DNA from 2 places in the Nonomuraea sp. NPDC050227 genome. Region 1 is predicted to be linked to the other one. Evidence: riboswitches for the same ligand, from Rfam matches in the RefSeq annotation. Region 1 holds a riboswitch; the other holds the start of a gene.
What was found. Region 1 has a riboswitch for glycine ahead of gcvT (glycine cleavage system aminomethyltransferase GcvT). Riboswitches for the same ligand answer to the same signal wherever they lie in the genome.
Positions count from the first base shown of each region.

Region 2: it holds a riboswitch for glycine, as region 1 does, so the genes downstream of both, gcvP (aminomethyl-transferring glycine dehydrogenase) here and gcvT (glycine cleavage system aminomethyltransferase GcvT) in region 1, are expected to answer to the same signal.

Region 1 covers NZ_JBITJF010000009.1:265,209-270,113, forward strand. Annotated here, with positions in the region: gene ACIBK9_RS32595 (L-serine ammonia-lyase) at 1-780, opposite strand, end outside; gene gcvH (glycine cleavage system protein GcvH) at 839-1,228, opposite strand; gene gcvT (glycine cleavage system aminomethyltransferase GcvT) at 1,225-2,310, opposite strand; glycine riboswitch at 2,345-2,444, opposite strand; glycine riboswitch at 2,465-2,562, opposite strand; gene ACIBK9_RS32610 (M28 family peptidase) at 2,812-4,185, opposite strand; gene ACIBK9_RS32615 (M4 family metallopeptidase) at 4,257-4,905, opposite strand, start outside.
Region 2 covers NZ_JBITJF010000002.1:478,428-483,332, forward strand. Annotated here, with positions in the region: gene ACIBK9_RS09390 (FHA domain-containing protein) at 1-45, shown strand, start outside; gene ACIBK9_RS09395 (MerR family transcriptional regulator) at 69-695, shown strand; gene ACIBK9_RS09400 (bifunctional nuclease family protein) at 828-1,298, shown strand; gene ACIBK9_RS09405 (MerR family transcriptional regulator) at 1,446-2,066, shown strand; glycine riboswitch at 2,115-2,211, shown strand; gene gcvP (aminomethyl-transferring glycine dehydrogenase) at 2,378-4,905, shown strand, end outside.

The DNA of each region.
Region 1 (4,905 bases):
GTCCTTCTCTGCCGACTCGGCCTGCAGCCGCCGGTGGAGCTGGTTGGCCCGGCGCTTGACCTTCAGGCCGCCGGGCAGCACGCCCTCCTTGCTGATGCCGCGCCGCACGCACTCCGACATCACCCGCCACAGGTTGAGGATGCCCGCGCGGATCTCCTCCTCGGTGCGCCCGAACGCCTTCTCGTTCTCCAGCATCAGGGCGGAGATCGACAGGCCGGTGTTCGAGCAGTGCTTGAGCAGCTCCTCGCCCGAGGCGAACGGGTAGGGCAGGACGGTGTCGTCGGGCTTGATGCGGTCGGCGCCGGTGGCCTTCTCGTCCACGACGAAGCCGCCGCCGACGGAGAAGTAGACCTTCTCGCGCACGGTCTCGCCCTGCTCGTCGCGGGCGGTGAAGCGCATGCCGTTGGGGTGCTCGGGCAGGGAGATCTTGCGCTCGAAGACGAGGTCCTGACCCACGACGAAGGGGATCTCGCGCTCGCCGTAGAGCTTGACCGTGCCCGCGGCGCGCATCTCGGCCAGGCGGGTGTCGACGGAGTCGACGTCGACCAGTTCCGGCTTCTCACCGGACAGGCCGAGCAGCACCGCCTTGTCGCTGCCGTGGCCCTTGCCGGTCAGGCCGAGCGAGCCGTACAGGATGACCTCGACGCGGGCCACGCGGGGGAGCAGGCCGTCGTCGTGCAGCCCGCGGGCGAACTTGTGCGCGGCGGCCATCGGGCCGCCCGTGTGGGAGCTGGACGGTCCGATGCCGATCTTGAAGAGGTCGAAGACGCTGATCGCCATTGATGGCGCCCTTCAGTTCAGGAAGTGCCGGGGCCCGCGGCGGGCCCCGGCGTTGGTGTCAGGACTCGCCTGAGGTGAGCGCCGTGTACTCCTCGGCGGACAGCAGGTCCTCCGCGTCGCCCTCCATGCGGACGCGGAACATCCAGCCGTCGCCGTACGGGTCGCTGTTGGCCAGCGACGGGTCGTCGGCCACGGCCGAGTTCACCTCGACGATCTCGCCGCCGACGGGCGCGTAGATCTCGCTCACCGACTTGGTGGACTCCACCTCGCCGACCGAGTCACCCGCCTCGACGGTCGAACCGACCTCGGGGAGCTGCACGAAGACGACGTCACCAAGAGCCTCGGCGGCGAAGGCCGTGATGCCGACGGTCACGGTGATGCCGTCGTCCACGCCCGACACCCACTCGTGCTCCTTGGTGTAGTTCAGGTCGTCAGGGATGTTGCTCACTTGTTCCTCCTGTAGAAGGGCAGCTCGACCAGGTCCATAGGTTCATGGCTGCCCCGGATGTCCACGGCCAGACCTGTGTCGGCACCGGCGTCCACGTAGGCCATCGCGATGGGCTTGCCCAGGGTCTGGGAGGGCGCACCGCTGGTGACCTCGCCGACGACGGCGCCGTCGCGGGTGACCGGGTAGCCGTGACGCGGCACCCGGCGGCCCTGGGCGACCAGGCCGACGAGGCGGCGGCGGGGCTGGTCGTCCTTGACCGCCTCCAGCGCCGCCCTGCCGACGAAGTCACCGGGCTTGTCGAATTTCACCACTCTGCCCAGCCCCGCGTCGAACGGGGTCAGGTCGGAGCTCAGCTCGTTGCCGTAGAGCGGCATGCCGGCCTCCAGCCTGAGGGTGTCGCGGCTGGACAGACCGGCGGCGCGCAGCCCGTGCGGCTCGCCCGCGGCCTCCAGGGCGCGCCAGAGCGGCACGGCGTCCTGGTTGGCGACGAACAGCTCGAAGCCGTCCTCGCCGGTGTAGCCGGTACGGGCGATGAGCGCCTGGCGGCCGTCGACCACGCCGGGCAGGCCCGCGTAGTACTTGAGACCGTCGAGGTCGGCGTCGGTGAGCGTGGCCAGGATCTCCTGGGCCTTCGGGCCCTGGATCGCGATGAGGGCGTACTGCTGGGAGCGGTCATCGACCGCCGCGTCATACGACTTAGTACGATTTTTCAGCTCATCCGCGACCTTGTCGGAGTTCGAGGCGTTGGCCACCACCATGAACTCCTCGTCCGCCAGCCGGTAGACGATGAGGTCGTCGAGCACCCCGCCGCGCTCGTCCACGATCATCGTGTACCTGGCCCGGCCGGGCGCGAGCGCCGACAGGTGGCCGACCAGCGCGTAGTCGAGGGCCTCTCCGGCCTGCGGACCGGTCAGGAAGATCTCGCCCATGTGCGAGAGGTCGAACAGCCCGGCCGCCTCGCGGACGGCTTTGTGCTCCGCGGACTCGCTGCCGTACCGGAGCGGCATGAGCCAGCCGGCGAAGTCGGTCAGCGTGGCGCCTAGGGCCTCGTGGACGTCTCGTAGCGGCGTAGGTCGGGACATTTGTCGCACCTCAGGACAGGATTGGATGCCAGCATCCTCCCCCTCTGTCATGGATGCCTGAGAGCTTCGCCCGAGTTTTACCGGACTTTCACCTTCGGCGAGGCCCCGAGGGCCTGCTTTCCAGAGGTCACCTCCCCGTAAGAACGCCTTACAGGGCTGCCGCGCGGTCCTTTGCCTTGAGAGGTTCGCGGGGAGGGCTTGCTCCTTCAGGGACCCTGACCGGCTGTCAGGGTGCTCTCCCGCACGGTTTCGCCGGTGATGTCCGTCAGCCTAGTGCCGTCATGGGGGTGTTGTCGCGCTTCGCCCTCCACCATCCGCGGCATCCGCGACATACCGCACGCAGCGAAAAGCGGCCGCGGCCCCGGAGAGGCGGGGTCGCGGCCGCGTTGGTGGCCGCGCGCGAGCCGGTCATGGCAGGTCAGCTCGCACGCGGCAGCTCGGGGCGGGCCGGCGGTGACCGGCCCGCGCGGGATCAGGCCCTACAGATGACAGGCCCTGAGGTCAGGCCCGTGCCCAGAGGGCGGGCACGTTCGGCGGCTCCCAGCCCGGCAGGCTGGTGTGCGCCTGGAGGCAGCGGTAGCTGACCCCCTGGTAGGTGACGACGTCTCCGGCCGTGTACGACTTGTAAGCCGTCCAGGTGGTGCCCTGGCCGTCCCCTCCGACGGTCAGGGTGAAGGACGCGGAGTGGTCCGCCGTCGCCCCGTCGCCGTTGATCCCTATGGTGTACGTCCCCGCCGCGACGCCGCTGGTGGTGGCGATCGTGACGGTGGACGACTGGCCCGCCTGAACCGTGGACGGGCTGAAGGAGACGGTGACCCCGCTCGGCACGTTCCCGGCGGAGAGCGCGACGCTCTGCGCCTGGCCGGACGTGACCTGGGTACTGACCGCCGCGGTAGCCGACTGACCGGCCTGGACCGATGCCGACGACGGGGTCACCGAGATCGAGTAGTCGTTCTCCGTGGGCGTGCTGGTGCCCACGGCGAGCTTCCATATGGCGTAGGCGATGGCGTCGGAGTTGCGGTCGAGCGCCGTGGTGTTGATGGCGCTCGGGTAGCTGTCGCACGCGCTGTGGTAGCAGCGGTCGAACGCCTGCCCGGCCGAGCCGCCCCACTTGGCGGCCTGGGCCGAGCTCTTGACCGCCCCGGCCCCCGTGGCCAGGCCGCCGACCCGGACGCCCGCGCTCTTGAACGAGGCGTGGTCGCTGCGGCCGTCGCCCTCCCTGTCACCCTCGGTCTGCAGGCCGATGGTGGCGAAGTAGTCGTTGAAGGTGCGCTGGATCGCCGCGTCGTCGTCGTAGACGAAATAGCCGGCGTTGGTCGAGGCGATCATGTCGAAGTTCAGGTACACCTCGACGCCGCTCGCGCCGCCGTTCTGGACGTAGTACCTGGACCCGACCATGCCCGCCTCTTCGGCGCCCCACCAGCCGAACCGCACGTGCTTGGTGAGGGTGGGCTTGCGGGCGGCCAGGGTGAGGGCGTTCTCCAGGAGCGCGGCCGAGCCGGAACCGTTGTCGTTGATCCCGGGGCCGGCCGCGACGCTGTCGAGGTGGGCGCCGAGCATCACGGTCTGGTTGGCCGGGCCGCCCGGCCAGTCGGCGATCAGGTTGCTGCCGCCGCTGAAGTTCTGCACGCGGGTGGTGAAGCCGGCCGCGTCCAGCTTGCCCTTGATGTAGTTCATCGAGGCGGTGAAGCCCGGCCTGCCCGAGGCGCGGTTGCCGCCGTTGCTCGTGGCGATGGACTGCAACTGGCTCAGATGCGCCGTCACGTTCGCGACGGGGATGTCGGGCGCGGGGTCGGCGGCGGCGCCGGCCGGTCCGGCCGGCGTGGTGAGGGTCAGGGCCAACGCGGCGGTGGCCGCGGCGCCCAGCCTGAGCATGGCGTTCACGATCTGTGGCTCCTCAAGGGGGTTGGGCGGCCACCCCGGCGTGGCCGCCCAGGTCGTGCGACTTAGACCGGCTGCCAGAGGGCAGGGGTGTTGGGCGGCTCCCAGCCCGGCAGGCTGGTGTGCGCCTGGAGGCAGCGGTAGCTGGTGCCCTGGTAGGTGACGGTCTGTCCGGCCGTGTAGGCCGTGTACGTCTGCCACGTGGTGCCCTGGCCGCCGCCCACCGTCAGGCTGAAGGAGGCCGAGTGGTCGGCGCTCGCGCCGTCGGCGTTCAGGCTGATCGTGTACGTGCTGGGCGTCACGCCGCTCGTGGTCGCGAACGTCACCGTGGACGACTGCCCGGCGGTGATCGTGGACGGGCTGAAGCTGACCGTCACGCCCGCGGGCACGTTGCTCGCCGCCAGGGCGATGCTCTGCGCCTGACCGGCGGTGACCTGCGTGCTGACCGTGGCGGTGGCCGACTGACCGGCCTGCACCGAGGCCGACGACGGGGTCACGCCGAAGGAGTAGTCGTTCGGCGAGCTCTGCCCGATCTGCAGGTTGTAGGTGGCCTGGCGGTCCACGTCGGCGCCGTCGGCCGTGATGGCGATCGAGTGGCTGCCCTGCGGGCTGCCCGCCGAGGTGGTGATCGTCAGCGTCGAGCTCTGCCCCGCGGTGATGGTGGCCGGGCTGAACGAGGCGGTCACGCCGGCCGGCAGGGTGCCGGTCCGCAGG
Region 2 (4,905 bases), on a different contig from region 1:
AAGTTCCGCCTCGTCTTCCTGATGAGGGTCAACGCCGGCGCATGAGCTCACAGGCGGCACGCTCGCACATGAGCATCGGGGAGGTGCTCGCCCTGCTGCAGGGCGAGTTCCCCGACGTCACCGTGTCCAAGATCCGCTTCTTGGAGGGTGAGGGGCTGATCGAGCCCGAGCGCAGCCCCTCGGGCTACCGCAAGTTCACCCATCTCCACGTCGAGCAGTTGCGTTTCATCCTGACCGAGCAGCGCGACCACTACCTGCCGCTGCGGGTGATCAAGGACAAGATGGCCGAGAGCTTCGGCCGTCCGCGCGCGGTGCAGCAGGCCCAGGAGATCCGCTACGACCGGGCCCAGCTGCTGGAGGCGGCCGGCATCGACGAGGAGACCCTCGCCGAGCTGGAGGACTACGGCCTGCTGGCCCCCGTGGCCAGGCGCTACGACGAGGAGGCGCTGAAGATCGCGCGCAGCGTCGGCGCCCTGGCCCGCTTCGGCCTGCACGCCCGCCACCTGCGCGCGATCAAGGCCGCCGCCGAGCGGGAGTGCGGGCTGGTCGAGCAGACCGTCGCGCCCATTCTCAAGCGGCGCGCGCCCGGCGCCATCGGCGAGGCCGACGAGGCCGCCAGGGAGTTGTCCACGCTCCTGCTCGACCTGCACGCCTCCCTGGTGCGCCTCGGCGTCAGGTCTGTCCTGGGCCGCTGAGGGCACAGAGCTGGAAGGCCGGGGCACATTCCAGGCCTGCCGGGTGTTACGTTGAAATGCATAAGCGTGTAGCAGAAACGACCCAGTCAACAGCTGTGCCGGGCGACCGGCCGGCCGAATACGGAGCAGCCCGTGTTGCAGATGGAGGTCGTGGGCGTTCGAGTTGAGATGCCCACAAACCAGCCGATCGTCTTGCTCAAGGAGGCACACGGGGAACGGTTCCTTCCGATCTGGATCGGCATGACCGAGGCGACCGCGATCGCCCTGGCGCAGGCCGAGGAGCCGCCGCCCCGGCCGCTCACCCACGACCTGTTCAGGGACGTGCTGAGCGCGCTCGGCGTCGGGCTGCGCGCGGTCAACATCGTGGCCCTGCGTGACGGCATCTTCTTCGCCGACCTGGTGTTCTCCAACGGCGTGGAGGTCAGCGCCCGCCCCTCCGACTCGATCGCCCTGGCGCTGCGCACCGGCGCGCGCATCTTCGCCAGCGAAGAGGTGGTCCAGGAGGCCGGCGTGATCATCCCTGACGACCAGGAGGACGAGGTGGAGAAGTTCAGGGAGTTCCTTGACACGATCACTCCCGAGGACTTCGGCAGGGCGGGGTAGGTATTTCAGTGCATTTACGCTTCACGACGCGCCGAGCCGGATCGTTGACTGAGCATGGTCACGGTCCTACGGTGCAAGTGAAACCCGTGGTCGCCCTTTACGAACCCCCAGATCAGGCCATGGGATGAGAGAAAGCCGGAGGTCCGCGTGGCGGTCAGCAGCGGCGAGGGAAAGACGGCCGGCCAGGAAGATCCGGTGCGGCGCGAGAGCGCGCGGCAGCGTGCCGGAGAGCAGGGACTGCTCTTCGACGAGCAGCCCGCGACGGTGCCCGACGACATCGGATACCGCGGGCCCACAGCCTGCTCGGCAGCCGGCATCACCTACAGGCAGCTCGACTACTGGGCGCGCACGGGCCTGGTCGAGCCCACGATAAGAGCCGCGCACGGCTCGGGCTCGCAGCGGCTCTACAGCTTCCGCGACATCCTGGTGCTCAAGGTCGTCAAGCGGCTGCTCGACACCGGGGTGTCGTTGCAGCAGATCCGCACCGCGGTGCAGCATCTGCGTGACCGCGGGGTCGCCGACCTCGCGCAGATCACGCTCATGAGCGACGGTGTCAGCGTCTACGAGTGCACCTCGGCCGACGAGGTGATCGATCTCCTCCAGGGCGGCCAGGGCGTGTTCGGCATCGCGCTCGGCCGGGTCTGGCGAGAGGTCGAGGGCTCCCTCGCGGAGCTGCCGGGGGAACGGGCGGCGGTCGAGGACACCGTCCCGGCCGACCATCCCGCTGACGAGCTCGCCAAGCGGCGTCGCGCACGCCGCACGGGGTGAGCTGAACCGCTGAACACACCGTAGTAATCTAGGACAGAGTAAGGCTGATGACCCCGTGCGGGAGAGTCCCTGGGCTGCGGTCCTGGGGCGCCGAAGGAGCAACCCTCCCCGGAATCTCTCAGGCATCCCGTACCGCTCGGGTGAGGCAACTCTGGAAAGCAGGTGCGCCCGCCAGGCGCACCTCACCGACGGTGCAAGCCCCACGGTGGGGTGAAGCTCTCAGGTCGCGATGACGTCGCGATGACAGAGGGGGAGATCCGGCACTCGCCCGCGCCCTGGCGCCGGTCTCCAAGCCTCGGGAGGCAACCTCCATGACCGACCTGTCCGCTCCGCCGTTCTCGTCCAGGCACATCGGCCCATCGGAGTCCGAGCAGCAGCGCATGCTCGAGGCCGTGGGCTTCGAGTCCGTCGGCGATCTGGTGGCCGTGGCCGTGCCCGAGGCCATCAGGGTCAAGGACCGGCTCAAGCTGCCGGCCGCCGCGAGCGAGACCGAGGCCATCGCCGAGCTGCGCGAGCTGGCCTCCCGCAACCGGGTGCTGACCTCCATGATCGGCCTGGGCTACTACGACACCGTCACGCCCGCCGTCATCCGGCGCAACCTGCTGGAGAACCCGGGCTGGTACACCGCCTACACGCCGTACCAGCCGGAGATCTCGCAGGGCCGCCTGGAGGCGCTGCTGAACTTCCAGACGGTCGTCTCCGACCTGACCGGCCTCGACGTCGCCGGCGCCTCCCTGCTGGACGAGGCCACCGCCGCGGCCGAGGCCATGACGCTGGCCCGCCGGGCCGGCAGGTCCAAGAGCGACGTGTTCGTGGTCGACGCCGACACGCTGCCCCAGACCAAGGCCGTGCTGGCCACCCGCGCCGAGCCGCTCGGCATCACGCTGGTCGAGCACGACCTCGACGGCGAGCTGCCCGAGTGCTTCGGCGTGCTCGTCCAGTACCCGGGCGCCTCGGGCCGCCTGCGCGACTTCCGCGACGTGGCCGCCAGGGCGCACGAGGCCGGCGCGCTCGTCGTGGCCGCCGCCGACCTGCTGGCCCTCACGCTGGTGGCCGCCCCCGGCGAGCTGGGCGCCGACATCGCCGTCGGCTCCTCCCAGCGCTTCGGCGTCTCCTTCGGGTTCGGCGGGCCGCACGCGGCCTACATGTCCGTACGCGAGGGCCTGCAGCGGCAGATGCCCGGCCGGCTGGTCGGCGTGTCGGTCGACGTCGACGGCGACCCCGCCTACCGGCTGGCCCTGCAGACCCGCGAGCAGCACATCCGCCGCGAGAAGGCCACCAGCAACATCTGCACCGCCCAGGTCCTGCTGGCCGTGATCGCCGGCATGTACGCCGTCTACCACGGCCCCGAGGGCCTGCGCCGGATCGCGCACCGCGTGCACCGGCACGCCGTCGCGCTGGCCGGCGGGCTGCGCGAGGCCGGCCTGGAGGTCGTGCACGGCGAGTTCTTCGACACCGTGCTCGTCCGGGTGCCCGGCAGGGCCGCCGAGGTGGTGGCCGCCGCCGCCGAGCGGGGCGTCAACCTGTGGCAGGCCGGCGACGACCACGTCTCGATCGCCTGCGACGAGAAGACCGGCGCCGCCGAGCTGGTCAAGGTGTGGGCCGCCTTCGGCGTCGAGCGCGAGGAGGTGGCGCTGGAGGCCGACGCGCTGCCGGCCGAACTGCTGCGCGAGTCGGACTACCTGACCCACCCGGTCTTCCACAGCCACCGCTCCGAGACCGCGATGCTGCGCTACCTGCGCAGGCTCCAGGACAAGGACATCGCGCTCGACCGTTCGATGATCCCGCTCGGCTCGTGCACGATGAAGCTGAACGCGACCACCGAGATGGAGCCGATCACCTGGCCGGAGTTCGCCGGCGTGCACCCGTACGCGCCGGAGGCCCAGACCGAGGGCTACCGGGAGCTCATCGGTACGCTGGAGGGCTGGCTGGCCGAGGTGACCGGCTACGACGCGGTCTCCATCCAGCCGAACGCCGGCTCCCAGGGCGAGTTCGCCGGCCTGCTGGCCATCCGCGCCTACCACCAGGCCAACGGCGACACCGAGCGGGACGTGTGCCTGATCCCGTCCTCGGCCCACGGCACGAACGCGGCCAGCGCCGTCATGGCGGGCATGCGGGTCGTCGTCGTGGCCTGCGACAACGACGGCAACATCGACCTGGCCGACCTCGACGCCAAGATCGCCAAGCACCGCGACAAGCTCGCCGCGATCATGGTGACGTACCCGTCCACGCACGGCGTGTACGAGGAGTCGATCACCGAGGTCTGCGCCAAGGTGCACGAGGCCGGCGGCCAGGTCTACGTCGACGGCGCCAACCTCAACGCCCTGGTGGGCCTGGCCAAGCCGGGCGAGTTCGGCGCCGACGTGTCCCACCTCAACCTGCACAAGACGTTCTGCATCCCGCACGGCGGCGGCGGCCCCGGCGTCGGCCCGGTCGCGGTCCGCGGCCACCTGGCGGCCTATCTGCCCGGCCACCCGCTGCGCGACGGCGGCCCGGTCGGTCCGGTCTCGGCCGCCCCGTACGGCTCGGCGGGCATCCTGCCGATCTCGTGGGCGTACGTGCGGATGATGGGCTCCGAGGGCCTCACGGCGGCCACCGAGCAGGCCATCCTGTCGGCCAACTACCTGGCCCGGCGGCTGGCCCCGCACTACCCGGTGCTCTACACCGGCCGCGGCGGCCTGGTGGCCCACGAGTGCATCGTGGACCTGCGCCAGATCACCAAGGAGACCGGCGTCACCGTCGACGACGTGGCCAAGCGCCTGATCGACTACGGCTTCCACGCGCCGACCATGTCGTTCCCGGTGGCCGGGACGCTGATGATCGAGCCGACCGAGAGCGA